DNA from 2 places in the Tepidibacter aestuarii genome. Region 2 is predicted to be linked to the other one. Evidence: a T-box and tRNA genes for the amino acid it is inferred to sense, from the RefSeq annotation. Region 2 holds a T-box; the other holds one or more tRNA genes.

Evidence for each region. A T-box is a leader RNA that pairs with one kind of tRNA and senses whether it is charged. The one in region 2 lies ahead of tyrS (tyrosine--tRNA ligase), so its partner is inferred to be a tRNA-Tyr.
Region 1: it has a tRNA-Tyr gene. The T-box ahead of tyrS (tyrosine--tRNA ligase) is inferred to sense a tRNA for this amino acid. The anticodon was not compared.

The regions. Positions count from the first base shown of each region.
Region 1 covers NZ_OW235315.1:3,368,297-3,375,842, reverse strand. The annotation lists gene M2214_RS16390 (NupC/NupG family nucleoside CNT transporter) at 1-348, shown strand, start outside; rRNA gene M2214_RS16385 (16S ribosomal RNA) at 800-2,315, shown strand; tRNA gene M2214_RS16380 (tRNA-Ala) at 2,419-2,494, shown strand; rRNA gene M2214_RS16375 (23S ribosomal RNA) at 2,599-5,519, shown strand; rRNA gene rrf (5S ribosomal RNA) at 5,619-5,735, shown strand; tRNA gene M2214_RS16365 (tRNA-Asn) at 5,740-5,814, shown strand; tRNA gene M2214_RS16360 (tRNA-Leu) at 5,824-5,912, shown strand; tRNA gene M2214_RS16355 (tRNA-Met) at 5,919-5,994, shown strand; tRNA gene M2214_RS16350 (tRNA-Glu) at 5,999-6,073, shown strand; tRNA gene M2214_RS16345 (tRNA-Val) at 6,083-6,158, shown strand; tRNA gene M2214_RS16340 (tRNA-Asp) at 6,166-6,242, shown strand; tRNA gene M2214_RS16335 (tRNA-Thr) at 6,280-6,354, shown strand; tRNA gene M2214_RS16330 (tRNA-Tyr) at 6,361-6,446, shown strand; tRNA gene M2214_RS16325 (tRNA-Gly) at 6,457-6,530, shown strand; tRNA gene M2214_RS16320 (tRNA-Arg) at 6,537-6,613, shown strand; tRNA gene M2214_RS16315 (tRNA-Gln) at 6,619-6,694, shown strand; tRNA gene M2214_RS16310 (tRNA-Lys) at 6,704-6,779, shown strand; tRNA gene M2214_RS16305 (tRNA-Ser) at 6,789-6,877, shown strand; tRNA gene M2214_RS16300 (tRNA-Ser) at 6,897-6,987, shown strand; tRNA gene M2214_RS16295 (tRNA-Pro) at 7,002-7,078, shown strand; tRNA gene M2214_RS16290 (tRNA-Ile) at 7,084-7,160, shown strand; tRNA gene M2214_RS16285 (tRNA-Ile) at 7,176-7,252, shown strand; tRNA gene M2214_RS16280 (tRNA-Trp) at 7,259-7,334, shown strand; tRNA gene M2214_RS16275 (tRNA-Pro) at 7,354-7,430, shown strand; tRNA gene M2214_RS16270 (tRNA-Ile) at 7,436-7,512, shown strand; tRNA gene M2214_RS16265 (tRNA-Ile) at 7,528-7,546, shown strand, end outside.
Region 2 covers NZ_OW235315.1:723,272-730,817, forward strand. The annotation lists gene spoVAC (stage V sporulation protein AC) at 1-235, shown strand, start outside; gene spoVAD (stage V sporulation protein AD) at 249-1,259, shown strand; gene spoVAE (stage V sporulation protein AE) at 1,271-1,627, shown strand; gene M2214_RS03440 (transglycosylase domain-containing protein) at 1,648-4,134, opposite strand; T-box leader at 4,299-4,503, shown strand; gene tyrS (tyrosine--tRNA ligase) at 4,555-5,778, shown strand; gene M2214_RS03450 (DUF5673 domain-containing protein) at 6,167-6,649, shown strand; gene yunB (sporulation protein YunB) at 6,684-7,370, shown strand.

The sequences.
Region 1 (7,546 bases), 980 kb from region 2:
TTAGGTTATGCATGCGCTCCGCTTGCATATATAATGGGTATTCCATCTCAAGATATAGTTACAGCAGGTTCATTATTAGGACAAAAAACAGTTATAAATGAATTTGTTGCTTATGCTAATCTATCTGAGCATATAGCTAATGGGACACTTCAACCTAGAACTATTACTATATTAACGTATGCTCTTTGTGGGTTTGCAAACTTTTCATCTATAGCTGTACAATTAGGTGGAATAGGAGGACTTGCCCCTAAGAGAAGAGGAGAACTAGCTCAGTTAGGAATAAAAGCTTTAGTTGGAGGTACTGTAGCTGCATTTTTAACAGCATCTATAGCTGGTATGCTTATATAATATTATATATAGAAGAAGTCGTTTTAAACGGCTTCTTTTTTTTATATACAAGGAAATTATATAATTTTCAATCTCTAGATAAGATTAATGAAAGAACTGAGCCTGTAGCTATCTTTGATTAATGGAGTCTGTTAAGAGCAGTTAGAGGATTAATAGATTAACATTAAATCAATTTTCTATATATCAAAATATAAATAAGCTATTAATATGATTTGGGAAATTCAATATATTTAGATATATAGTGAAAAAGATCGAAAAAAAACTTTAGAAAAGTGTTGACGAAATGTTTTAAAGGTGATATATTATTACTTGTCCTCGACAACGAGGCAAGCGAGAAACACATGAACACAACATATGAACTTTGAAAATTAAACAGTAGGTTATAAATAAATCACAACAGTGATTTTCGGAAACAACACATAAAGTCAGTTTACTGAGTACTGACAAACTTTTATTTAAGAGTTTGATCCTGGCTCAGGATGAACGCTGGCGGCGTGCCTAACACATGCAAGTCGAGCGGAGATTAAAAAGCTTGCTTTTTAATCTTAGCGGCGGACGGGTGAGTAACGCGTGGGTAACCTGCCCTATACACACGGATAACATATCGAAAGATATGCTAATACGAGATAACACATTTTTAAGGCATCTTAGAAATGTCAAAGCGTTAGCGGTATAGGATGGACCCGCGTCCCATTAGCTAGTTGGTGAGGTAAAAGCTTACCAAGGCGACGATGGGTAGCCGACCTGAGAGGGTGATCGGCCACACTGGAACTGAGACACGGTCCAGACTCCTACGGGAGGCAGCAGTGGGGAATATTGCACAATGGGGGAAACCCTGATGCAGCAACGCCGCGTGAGCGATGAAGGCCTTCGGGTCGTAAAGCTCTGTCCTAAGGGAAGATAATGACGGTACCTTAGGAGGAAGCCCCGGCTAACTACGTGCCAGCAGCCGCGGTAATACGTAGGGGGCAAGCGTTATCCGGAATTACTGGGCGTAAAGGGTGCGTAGGCGGCCTTGTAAGTCAGAAGTGAAAGGCTACGGCTCAACCGTAGTAAGCTTTTGAAACTGCAGGGCTTGAGTGCAGGAGAGGAGAGTAGAATTCCTAGTGTAGCGGTGAAATGCGTAGATATTAGGAGGAATACCAGTTGCGAAGGCGGCTCTCTGGACTGTAACTGACGCTGAGGCACGAAAGCGTGGGGAGCGAACAGGATTAGATACCCTGGTAGTCCACGCCGTAAACGATGAGTGCTAGGTGTCGGGGGTTACCCCCCTCGGTGCCGCAGCTAACGCATTAAGCACTCCGCCTGGGGAGTACGCTCGCAAGAGTGAAACTCAAAGGAATTGACGGGGACCCGCACAAGTAGCGGAGCATGTGGTTTAATTCGAAGCAACGCGAAGAACCTTACCTAAGCTTGACATCCCTCAGACCGCTTCTTAATCGAAGCTTTCCCTTCGGGGACTGAGGTGACAGGTGGTGCATGGTTGTCGTCAGCTCGTGTCGTGAGATGTTGGGTTAAGTCCCGCAACGAGCGCAACCCTTATCTTTAGTTGCCAGCATTTTGGATGGGCACTCTAGAGAGACTGCCGAGGATAACTCGGAGGAAGGTGGGGATGACGTCAAATCATCATGCCCCTTATGCTTAGGGCTACACACGTGCTACAATGGCTAGTACAGAGAGTTGCGAAACCGCGAGGTCAAGCTAATCTCTTAAAGCTAGTCTCAGTTCGGATTGCAGGCTGAAACTCGCCTGCATGAAGCTGGAGTTACTAGTAATCGCGAATCAGAATGTCGCGGTGAATGCGTTCCCGGGTCTTGTACACACCGCCCGTCACACCACGGAAGTTGGGGGCGCCCGAAGTCAGATATCCAACCGTAAGGAGGAATCTGCCGAAGGTGAAATCAATGACTGGGGTGAAGTCGTAACAAGGTAGCCGTATCGGAAGGTGCGGCTGGATCACCTCCTTTCTAAGGAGAAATAACCTACTGTTTAATTTTGAGAGTTTATAAAAAACTCTTGACGAATTTTAATAAATTTGTTATTATATATTTCGTCAAAAAAATACAATATGGGGGCGTAGCTCAGTTGGGAGAGCACTTGCCTTGCAAGCAAGGGGTCAGGAGTTCGACTCTCCTCGTCTCCACCATTTAGTATTTTATATACTATATTAGTACTTTGAGCAACGGAATTTTTAATTCGTTGGCGACGTACTTTAGTACTTTGAAAATTGAACAGATTTAAATAAATTTAGGTTAAGTTATTAAGGGCGTAGGGCGGATGCCTTGGCACCAAGAGCCGATGAAGGACGTGGTAAGCTGCGATAAGCTTCGGGGAGATGCAAGCAATCTTTGATCCGGAGATTTCCGAATGGGGAAACCCACCTAGAGTAATGTCTAGGTATCCTTAGATGAATACATAGTCTAAGGAGGGGAACCGAGGGAACTGAAACATCTAAGTACCTCGAGGAAGAGAAAGAAAAATCGATTCCCTAAGTAGCGGCGAGCGAAAGGGGAAGAGCCCAAACCTATGAAGTTTTCTTCATAGGGGTTGCGGATATGCTCACAAGAAAGAGGTATTGTAGTCGAAGAGGTTTGGAAAGACCCACCATAGAAGGTAATAGTCCTGTAGATTAAACAAGAAGACTTTCGAGCATACTCCAGAGTACCACGGGACACGTGAAACCCTGTGGGAAGCTGGGGGGACCACCCCCCAAGGCTAAATACTTCTTGGTGACCGATAGCGTATAGTACCGTGAGGGAAAGGTGAAAAGAACCCCGGAAGGGGAGTGAAATAGAACCTGAAACCCTATGCCTACAAGCTGTGGGAGCACATTTTTAGTGTGACCGCGTACTTTTTGTAGAACGGGCCAACGAGTTACGATAAGTAGCAAGGTTAAGGACTTAGGGTCTGGAGCCGTAGCGAAAGCGAGTCTTAACTGGGCGATTCAGTTACTTGTCGTAGACCCGAAACCGAGCGACCTACCCATGGCCAGGATGAAGCGAAAGTAAAATTTCGTGGAGGTCCGAACCCACGCACGTTGAAAAGTGCGGGGATGAGCTGTGGGTAGAGGTGAAATTCCAATCGAGCTCGGAGATAGCTGGTTCTCCCCGAAATAGCTTTAGGGCTAGCCTCAAGCTTAGAGATGAGGAGGTAGAGCACTGAATGTCCTAGGGGCCCTGTGGGTTACCGAAGACTATCAAACTCCGAATGCCTTTATCTTTTGCTTGGGAGTCAGACTGTGGGTGATAAGATTCATAGTCGAGAGGGAAACAGCCCAGACCGTCAGCTAAGGTCCCTAAATGTAAGTTAAGTGGTAAAGGATGTGGGATTGCACAGACAACCAGGATGTTGGCTTAGAAGCAGCCATTCATTCAAAGAGTGCGTAATAGCTCACTGGTCGAGTGATCCTGCGCCGAAAATTATCGGGGCTAAAACTTACTACCGAAGCTACGGCATTGACTTTGTCAATGGGTAGGGGAGCATTCACTGCGGGTTGAAGCTAGACCGGAAGGACTAGTGGACTGCAGTGAAGAGAGAATGTTGGCATGAGTAGCGAGACGTAGGTGAGAATCCTACGGGCCGAAAACCCAAGGTTTCCTGAGGAAGGTTCGTCCGCTCAGGGTTAGTCGGGACCTAAGCCGAGGCCGAAAGGCGTAGGTGATGGACAACAGGTTGAGATTCCTGTACTACCGATAATCGTTTGAAGAATGGGGTGACGCAGAAGGATAGGCTATCCTACTATTGGATATGTAGGTCCAAGCATTAAGGGAGCATTGATAGGCAAATCCGTCGGTGCAATCCTGAGGTGTGATGGGGAGCGAAATTTAAGTAGCGAAGTAGTCGATTTCATGCTGCCAAGAAAAGCCTCTACTGAGATTAAAGGTACCCGTACCGCAAACCGACACAGGTGGGTGAGAAGAGAATTCTAAGGCTAGCGAGAGAACTTTTGTTAAGGAACTCGGCAAAATGACCCCGTAACTTAGGGATAAGGGGTGCCTCATTAGGGTGTATGCCCGAAGAGGCCGCAGAGAATAGGCCCAAGCGACTGTTTACCAAAAACATAGGTTTCTGCTAAGTCGAAAGACGATGTATAGGAGCTGACGCCTGCCCGGTGCTGGAAGGTTAAGGGGATGTGTTAGACATTAGTCGAAGCATTGAACTTAAGCCCCAGTAAACGGCGGCCGTAACTATAACGGTCCTAAGGTAGCGAAATTCCTTGTCGGGTAAGTTCCGACCCGCACGAAAGGCGTAACGATTTGGGCACTGTCTCAACAAAAGACTCGGTGAAATTGTAATTCCGGTGAAGATGCCGGATACCTGCGACAGGACGGAAAGACCCCATGGAGCTTTACTGTAGCCTGGCATTGGATTTCGATATTACATGTACAGGATAGGTGGGAGACTGAGATACGAGAACGCCAGTTTTCGTGGAGTCATCCTTGGGATACCACCCTTGTAATATTGAGATTCTAACCATAGACCATGAATCTGGTCTTGGGACACTGTCAGGTGGACAGTTTGACTGGGGCGGTCGCCTCCCAAAATGTAACGGAGGCGCCCAAAGGTTCCCTCAGCACGGTCGGAAATCGTGCGAAGAGTGCAAAGGCAAAAGGGAGCTTGATTGCAAGACATACAGGTCGAGCAAGGACGAAAGTCGGGCTTAGTGATCCGGTGGTTCCGCGTGGAAGGGCCATCGCTCAACGGATAAAAGCTACCCTGGGGATAACAGGCTTATCTCCCCCAAGAGTCCACATCGACGGGGAGGTTTGGCACCTCGATGTCGGCTCATCACATCCTGGGGCTGTAGTAGGTCCCAAGGGTTGGGCTGTTCGCCCATTAAAGTGGTACGCGAGCTGGGTTCAGAACGTCGTGAGACAGTTCGGTCCCTATCCGTCGCAGGCGTAGGAAATTTGAGAGGAGCTGTCCTTAGTACGAGAGGACCGGGATGGACATACCTCTGGTGCACCAGTTGTCACGCCAGTGGCATAGCTGGGTAGCTATGTATGGAATGGATAAGCGCTGAAAGCATCTAAGCGCGAAGCCAACCTCAAGATAAGATTTCCCATCTTTATGAGTAAGATCCCAGGAAGACTACCTGGTTGATAGGTTCAAGGTGTAAGCTCAGTAATGAGTTCAGCTGATGAATACTAATAGATCGAGGACTTAACCAAATTTTAAATCTGGTCAATTTTGAAAGTATTAATTTTCAGCAAAAGTGTTGACAAGATAGACTTAAGATGATACAATACATCTTGTTCGACAAAAAAATATGTGGTTATTATAGCAAAGAGGATACACCTGTTCCCATTCCGAACACAGAAGTTAAGCTCTTTAGCGCTGATGGTACTTGGGGGGCAGCCCCCTGGGAGAGTAAGACGTAGCCACGTATGTTCCAAGGTAGCTCAATGGTGGAGCAATCGGCTGTTAACCGATAGGCTGTGGGTTCGAGCCCCACCCTTGGAGCCAAAAAAAAATGCCGAGGTGGCGGAACTGGCAGACGCACAGGACTTAAAATCCTGCGGTCCTTACAGATCGTACCGGTTCGATTCCGGTCCTCGGCACCACAATAACGCGGGATGGAGCAGTTGGCAGCTCGTCGGGCTCATAACCCGAAGGTCGTAGGTTCGAGTCCTGCTCCCGCAACCAGTATGGCCCCTTGGTCAAGCGGTTAAGACACCGCCCTTTCACGGCGGTAACAGGGGTTCGATTCCCCTAGGGGTCACCATTAATAATTGGGCTCATAGCTCAGCTGGGAGAGCACCTGCCTTACAAGCAGGGGGTCACAGGTTCGAGCCCTGTTGAGCCCACCAATTATTCGGCCTGGTAGTTCAGTTGGTTAGAATGCCAGCCTGTCACGCTGGAGGTCGAGGGTTCGAGTCCCTTCCAGGTCGCCAAATAATTAAATTGGGATATTTGAAAAAATAAAAAAGTGCTAGTGTGGCTCAACGGTAGAGCAGCTGACTTGTAATCAGCAGGTTGTAGGTTCGATTCCTATCACTAGCTCCAAAACATGGAGGGGTTCCCGAGTTGGCCAAAGGGGGCAGACTGTAAATCTGTTAGCATCGCTTTCACTGGTTCGAATCCAGTCCCCTCCACCAAATAAAATATGCGGGTGTAGCTCAGTGGTAGAGTTCCGGCCTTCCAAGCCGGCTGCGAGGGTTCGACTCCCTTCACCCGCTCCAAAATATGTGCCTGTAGCTCAGTTGGATAGAGCAGTGGCCTTCTAAGCCACGTGTCCGGGGTTCGAATCCCTGCAGGCACGCCATATACTGGGGATTCGCCAAGTCGGTAAGGCTCAGGATTTTGATTCCTGCATGCGTTGGTTCGAGTCCAGCATCCCCAGCCAATTTAATTTGACCCATTAGCTCAGTCGGTAGAGCACCTGACTTTTAATCAGGGTGTCCCGCGTTCGAGTCGCGGATGGGTCACCAAAAAAACGCGGAGGGGTGTCCGAGTGGCTTAAGGAGCTGGTCTTGAAAACCAGTGACTCCGAAAGGGGCCGTGGGTTCAAATCCCACCTCCTCCGCCAAAAACAACATAATTAAAATGGAGAAGTACTCAAGTGGCTGAAGAGGCTCCCCTGCTAAGGGAGTAGGTCTTTTACGGGGCGCGAGGGTTCAAATCCCTCCTTCTCCGCCATTTTATTTAAGTATCGAGGTGTAGCGCAGTTTGGTAGCGCACGTGGTTTGGGACCATGGGGCCGGGGGTTCGAGTCCCTCCACCTCGACCAAGTAAGGGCTTATAGCTCAGGTGGTTAGAGCGCACGCCTGATAAGCGTGAGGTCGCTGGTTCGAGTCCAGCTAAGCCCACCATATATACAATAAAGTGGGCCTTTAGCTCAGTTGGTTAGAGCGCCCGGCTCATAACCGGTAGGTCTGGGGTTCGAGTCCCTGAAGGCCCACCACTTTATAGGGGTGTAGTTCAGTTGGTAGAACGACGGTCTCCAAAACCGTATGTCGTGGGTTCAAGTCCTGTCACCCCTGCCAAAACTTTTTATTTAAATATCGAGGTGTAGCGCAGTTTGGTAGCGCACGTGGTTTGGGACCATGGGGCCGGGGGTTCGAGTCCCTCCACCTCGACCAAGTAAGGGCTTATAGCTCAGGTGGTTAGAGCGCACGCCTGATAAGCGTGAGGTCGCTGGTTCGAGTCCAGCTAAGCCCACCATATATATAATAAAGTGGGCCTTTAGCTCAGTTGG
Region 2 (7,546 bases):
TTTTACAGGTATAGGAGTATATGATTTACTTGGAAGAAGGGCTGGTGCGGGTTCAATTGTTCCTATAACTGGTTTTTCTAACTCTATAGTATCTCCAGCTATGGAGTATAAGCGAGAAGGCTATGTATTGGGTGTTGCAGGAAAAATGTTTACAATAGCAGGGCCTGTTCTTGTATATGGAATAGGAAGTTCTGTAATACTTGGACTAATTTATCATTTCTTAGGAATTAGTTAGAAAGGAGAGTACTATGGCAAAGAAAAGATTAGGAAATCAAACAATACAGTTAGAAAATAGTCCCGTTATAATATCAACTGGATCAATAGTAGGACCAAAAGAAGGGGAAGGGCCATTAAAGGATTATTTTGATATAATCTTAAAGGATGATTTGTTTGGAGAAGATAGCTGGGAATTTGGTGAGAGTAAGATGATAAGAGAAGTCATAAGAATGGCTGTAGATAAGGGTGATTATGTACTAAATCAGGTTGATTATATAGTAGCAGGGGATTTACTTAATCAACTTATGTCTACATCGTTTGCTGCAAGAGATTTAAAAAGACCATTCTTTGGAGTTTATGGAGCTTGTTCTACAATGTCAGAATCTATGAGTCTTGCATCTATGATTGTAGATGGAGGATTTTCTGATTTAGTAGTAGCTGCAACTTCAAGTCATTTTTCAACAGCAGAGAGACAGTTTAGATATCCTCTAGAGCTTGGAAATCAACGACCTATGACTGCTCAATGGACAGTTACAGGAGCAGGAGCAAGTGTTATATCATCAAGAGGAGAAGGACCTAAGATAAAAAGAATAACTACTGGTAAGGTTATAGATAAAGGTATAACTGATGTAAATAATATGGGACCAGCCATGGCGCCTGCAGCAGTTGATACAATAAAAGCATACTTTGACGATACAAAAGATGATATAGATAGCTTTGACATAATAGCAACAGGAGATTTGGGAATAGTAGGAGGGCAGATTCTTCTAGATTTTATAAATAAAGAAGGTTATGACATATCTAATGTATATATGGACTGTGGTATAGAAATATTTGACCATAAAAAACAAGATACTCACTCTGGAGGAAGTGGATGTGGATGTTCTGCGAGTGTGTTCAATGGATACATATACAAGAAACTTAAAAACAAAGAAATAAATAAAGTAATGTTAGTATCAACTGGAGCCTTGCTGTCTCCTACAAGCACACTTCAAAAGCAAAGTATACCATCTATAGCTCATGCTGTGATTATAGAGAATTAGGAGGTGGAATTGTGGAATATTTAAGAGCTTTCATAGTTGGAGGAGCCATATGTGTTATAGGTCAAATACTTATGGATTTTTTTAAGGTACCATCACCCTATGTACTTGTGAGTTTTGTGACTGTAGGTGTTATATTGACGGGACTTGGAATATATGAACCAATTGTAGAATTTGGAGGAGCTGGTGCAACTGTGCCTCTTACAGGGTTCGGATATGGACTTGGAAAAGGTGTTATAGAAGAAGTTGGTAAAAAAGGGTTACTAGGTGCATTTACAGGAGGAACAGCTGCGAATGCAGGTGGAATTGCAGCAGCTGTTTTGTTTGGATACTTAATGTCTTTAATATTTACCCCAAAAACAAAACCGTAAGAGCAAAAAATAGAGAGCAATTAATTGCTCTCTATTATTTTTGTATCATCTTCACTTTTTGTATTTTCATTATTTTCTGTTTCTTTTTCCTCTTTTTTTTTGTCATTTTTATTTGATTGTTTATTTTCTTCATCTTTTTTGTCATCTTTTTTATCAGAATCAAACAACCAATCATTTATTATGTCAGATGCATCAGGGCTTTCTTCTATCTCTATATTTTCATCTTGAGTATGAATTTCACAGTAATCTTTAGGTTCTGTACCTGCTACGAATTTTTCTGTTCTAGTTTTTTCACAAAAATGAGTTGCAAGTTGACCACTTTCTAAACATATAGTTTGCTCTATTATTCCGCTTGGTCTTTTAAATGACTTTCTTGGAAGATCTTTATGAACTTTAGTCATAACTTTTGACCAAAGAGATGATGACATAGAACTTCCTGATTTAAGCTTTTGATTCCAGTCATTTCCTATCCAAGTTGCTCCAACATAATAAGGAGTATACCCTGCAAACCAAGCATCGTTATTATCACTAGTAGTACCTGTTTTTCCTGCTACAGGCATATTAGATATTCTAGCACGGCCGCCGGTACCAGAAGTTACAACAGTCTGTAATATATCAGTCATTATATAAGCATTTTGAGGCGTTGTAATTGAGTGTTTAACAGTTTTATTATTTAATATTACATTTCCACTTGAATCTTCTATCTTACTAAACAGCATAGGCTTGATATAAGTTCCGCCATTTGCTATAGATCCATATGCTGCAGTCATCTCAAGTGGAGTTATTCCCTTAGTCATACCTCCTAGAGTTAAGGCAGAGAAGTTTTGATCGTTAGTACCTGGTGTTTTTACTATAGTTGAGATACCCATATTTTCTAAGAAATCAACCATAACCTCAACAGAAGAATAAGGGCTTGAAGAAAGCATTTCTGCTGTCTTTACAGCTCCTACATTTGAAGAATGTTGAACTGATTGTCTTAAGGTTATAGGACCTCTATATCTATTAGCATAGTTTTTAGGCTTCCATTTCTCATTAGATGAATATTTATATCCTGTTGGTGAATCATCTATTATAGTACCAGCTGTCATACCGCTATCAAGTGCAGGTAAGTATACAGCAAGTGGTTTTATAGAAGAACCAGGCTGTCTAGGATTAACGGCTCTATTATAAAGCTTTTTACCACCTATCATTCTTCCTCCAACTAAGGCTTTAACTTGACCTGTACGGTAATCCATTATAACCATAGCTGATTGAGGTTGTATATTACCATTTTTATCAGTGAAAGTTCCTGGGAAGTTAGAGTTCTTTTGATATTCTGACTCTAATATCTTTTGGATAGTAACGTCCATAGTAGAATATACTCTAAGTCCTCCGTTATAAAGCATATCTCTAGCTTCATCTTCAGTTTTACCTTCTTTAATTAGAGCATCTATTACATCGTCTTTAACTAAATCTACAAAATAAGAAGAAACATTGGCTTGAGTTTGACTTCCAACCATTATAACTATCTCTTGATTTTTAGCTTCTTCATACTCTGATTCAGAGATATGTCCAAGTTCTAGCATTTTATAAAGTACAGTTTCTTGTCTCTCTTTAGCTTTAGGATTAACAACTGCTTTTCTAACTACAATTTGCTCTTTTTTTAGTTGATCATATTGATAATTATCTATTAGTCCTTTGTTATGTAGTTTTTCAAACATTCCTTTTTCTGAATCAGAAGCAGGATCTGTATTTGCTGTTTTAGGATAAAAAACTAGTAAGTTTTTAAGCTCATCTAAATTCTCACTTCCATCAAGTCTTTGAGTAGTATACGGAGAATATCTAGATGGATTTTTAGTTATACCTGCTATCATTGAAGATTCTGCTAAAGTTAATTCGCCTACATCTTTAGAAAAATAAGTTTGAGCTGCGGCTTGTACTCCAATAGCACCTCTACCTAGATAGAAAGTATTTAAGTAAGTTTCAAGTATTTCTTCTTTAGAAATAGTTTTTTCTAACTGAAGAGCATAATAAGTATCTTTAATTTTTCTTGTAATTGTTTTTTCATTAGATGTATACATATTCTTAGCAAGCTGTTGAGTTAATGTACTTGCTCCTTGAGCTTTACTCATAGTTTTTAAGTCATACCAAAGTGCACCGAATAATCTTTTTATATCTACACCATTATGCTCATAAAATCTTTCATCCTCTATAGATATAACTGCATTTTGTAAATCCTTTGGTATTTTATCTAAGGTTACTAGACTTCTAAAATTTGATCCATGGACCTTTTCTATTAATTGTCCATTAGAATCATATATGAAAGAACTTTCATACATTTCAATATTATGGGGGTCTATAGGTGGTGCATTTTTAATAACTCCGACGACAAGGCCCATCACACATGCCGTACCAACTATAGATAATATAATAAAAGTAATAAGTACTATTCTGAAAATGCTTACTTTTTTCTTTTTTTCTTTATTGTCAGTAGACTTACTTTTATCATTGTTTTTATCGCTACGCATTCGTCATTACCTCCTTATTCAATCTATTATAACATAGAAGAAAAAGTTCAATCTATAAATTTATATAAAGAATATTTTTTGTAATATTGTTGTAACATAAAAAATGCTATATATATTATTGCAAAAAAAGTTATATTTATGATAAAATAGGGTAAAATATTCAATAATAAACGTTGAAGGAGATTAGTAATCCTCATGGTTACAAAATTAGAGAGTAGATCGGGCGGTGAAAGATTTACAGTACATGATAAGATGAAATACACTCTGGAGTTTCGGAATTAAAAATTTCGACGTTTTCCATACGTTACAGTGGATAAGAGGCATTTTTATGCGAACTAAGGTGGTACCGCGGGTTTTCTCGTCCTTTATAGGATGAGGAAACCTTTTTTAGTATATAAAGAACTATAAGGAGGATTTAAAATGAACGTATTTGATATTTTAAAACAACGTGGATTTATAAAACAAACTACACATGAAGACGAAATCCGTGAACTATTAGGGAAAGAGTCTGTGACTTTTTATATAGGATTTGATGCAACTGCTGATAGTTTACATGTAGGACACTTTCTTCAATTAATGGCTATGGCTCATCTTCAAAGAGCAGGACATAGACCTATAGCTCTTTTAGGTGGAGGAACTACTATGGTAGGAGATCCAACAGGAAAGACTGATATGAGAAAGATGTTAACTGTTGAAGAAATAGAACATAATGCAGAATGTTTCAAAGCTCAGATGAAGAGATTCTTAGATTTTTCTGATGACAAAGCTATAATGGAGAATAATGCTAACTGGCTTATGAACTTAGAATACATACCTTTCTTAAGAGAGGTTGGAAGACATTTCTCTGTTAATAGAATGTTAACAGCTGAGTGTTTTAAAAGCCGTATGGAAAAAGGATTATCTTTCCTTGAGTTTAACTACATGATAATGCAAGCTTATGATTTCTTAGAGCTTCATAAAAGATATGGATGTAAACTAGAATTAGGTGGAGATGATCAATGGTCTAACATAATATCAGGAGCAGATCTTATAAGACGTGTTGAAGGTGAAGCTGCTTACGGTATGACATTTACACTTTTAACTAATAGTGAAGGTAAGAAAATGGGTAAAACAGAATCAGGAGCAGTTTGGCTTGATGCCCAAAAGACATCTCCATATGAGTTTTACCAATACTGGAGAAATATTGCTGATGCAGATGTTAGAAACTGTTTAGCACTTTTAACATTCATTGAAATGGATGAGATTGAAAGACTGGCTTCATTAGAAGGATCAGAGATAAATAAAGCTAAGGAAATTTTGGCTTACGAGGTTACTAAGATAGTTCACGGTGAAGAAGAAGCTAAAAAAGCTCAAGAAGCAGCTAAAGCTTTATTTGGAAAAGGAGCTATGGCTGGATCAATTCCTTGTACTGAAATAAGCAAAGCTGATATATCTGATGGAATGGATATATTAACTGTACTTACAACTACTAAACTTGCATCTTCAAGAAGTGAAGCAAGACGTTTAGTACAACAAGGTGGAGTATCTATAAATGATGAGAAGATAAAAGAGATAGATTTTAAAATAACTGAAGGTAATTTTGAAGATGATTCTTTAATGATTAGAAAAGGTAAGAAGGTATATCATCAAGTTAAATTAGGATAGAAGGATGCTCCCTTTAATTAGGGGGTATTTTTTGTTGAGCGAAAAATGATACTCATTAAAATATCGATACTTAGTCAATATTTTTATATAACTAAAGGTTGTAGCTTATTAAATATCCTAAAAGTTCTAAACTCCCGTTGGTCAAACAACAAACTTTCTTAACGGACATTTAAACGCTACAACCTAAGTTATATAGAAAAATATTAACCCAAAACTATCTAACATTTTAATGAACATCATTTTTAAGTGTAGTGCTTAATCAACAATAGAAATATAAGGATATTATAAAAAGGATCTCCGATTCTTAATAGAGAGCTGAGGTAAAATAATGATGAACTATTTACAAAATATGTAATTGATTATATCATTATTTTAGGGAGTTGGTTAAATGGAACGTATGCAGATAATTCTTGTTGTTATTATAGTTGGGAGTTGTTTGAAGTTAATAGAAAATATAAAAGCATTTGTAGTTGATAATGAGATGTTATTGAGGTTTAGTGGATTTAGTATTATATGGATGATACCTGCTAGTATTGTTCAAATTGGTATAATATATTTGACTTTAGCGGATGAAAATAATATGGATTATAGGATTAAGGGGATTATACTAGGGATTTTAATATGGGATATTGTAATTTCATTATATTACGAAAAAACTATAACTTATAAAGGGGTAATAATTAATACTAAACTATATAAGTGGGAGGAAATAAATTCTTATACATATGACGAAGATGATTCTCATACTATATTATTTAGAACTAAAAAAAATGATGAGGTAAAGCTTAGGCTCAAAGAGTCAAATATTAAAGATGTAGAAAGTCTGTTGAACAAGAAGATAAAAAATAAAGAAATGAGTAACCAAATATAAATACCCCTCATATTATAATATGGGGGGTATTATCTTGAAAAAGTTACTCAAGGTTCATAAAAAAAAGAAAAAGAAAAAAGTTTTAACCGTAATGATTTTGATATTAATATTTTCTACCGCTTTAGGTTCATTCGTATTTGTAGATAGAAAGATAAAACCCGTAGTTCAAGCAATAGCCGAATCAAAAGCACAAGAGCTTGCAAATAGATCTATAAACAACGCTGTTGGGGGTATATTAAAGGAGAAGATAAAATATGAGGAACTTATAAGTCTTAAAACAGATGTAGATGGAAATATTACCATGATACAAGCAAATACTATACTAATGAATAAAATAGCATCTGATGTTGCTATTGAAGTACAGCAGCAGTTAAAGAAGATAAAGACTACATCTGCAAATGTCCCTTTGGGTACTGCATTTAAAAGTTCTATATTAGCAAAGTATGGACCTAAGTTGAAAATAGGGATTCAACCTGTTGGAATAGTTAATGTAGACTTTAAGACGGAGTTTGATTCATCAGGGATAAACCAGACTAGACATAGGATATATTTAGTAATAAAGACTAAGGTTAGAGTTATAATTCCATTCACATCATCATATAAAGAGGTCTTAAGTCAGATGCCTGTATGTGAGACTATAGTAGTTGGTAAGGTACCTCAAAACTATGTAAGTATTCCTAAGGAAGAGGTTGGGAATATACTTGAGCCTAGTGTAGACTAACGGAGTATGTAATTAAATATGTATAAACTTCATATTTTAGTTTAGATTTTAAAATAGTGCTTTAATTGTACCTAGGGGTTATGTTTTTCTATGAAAAACTAGCCCTTATTATTTCATTTATAGTACCAATGAATACTTACAAAATTATACATAAAAAGCTTATTATAGAATAATAT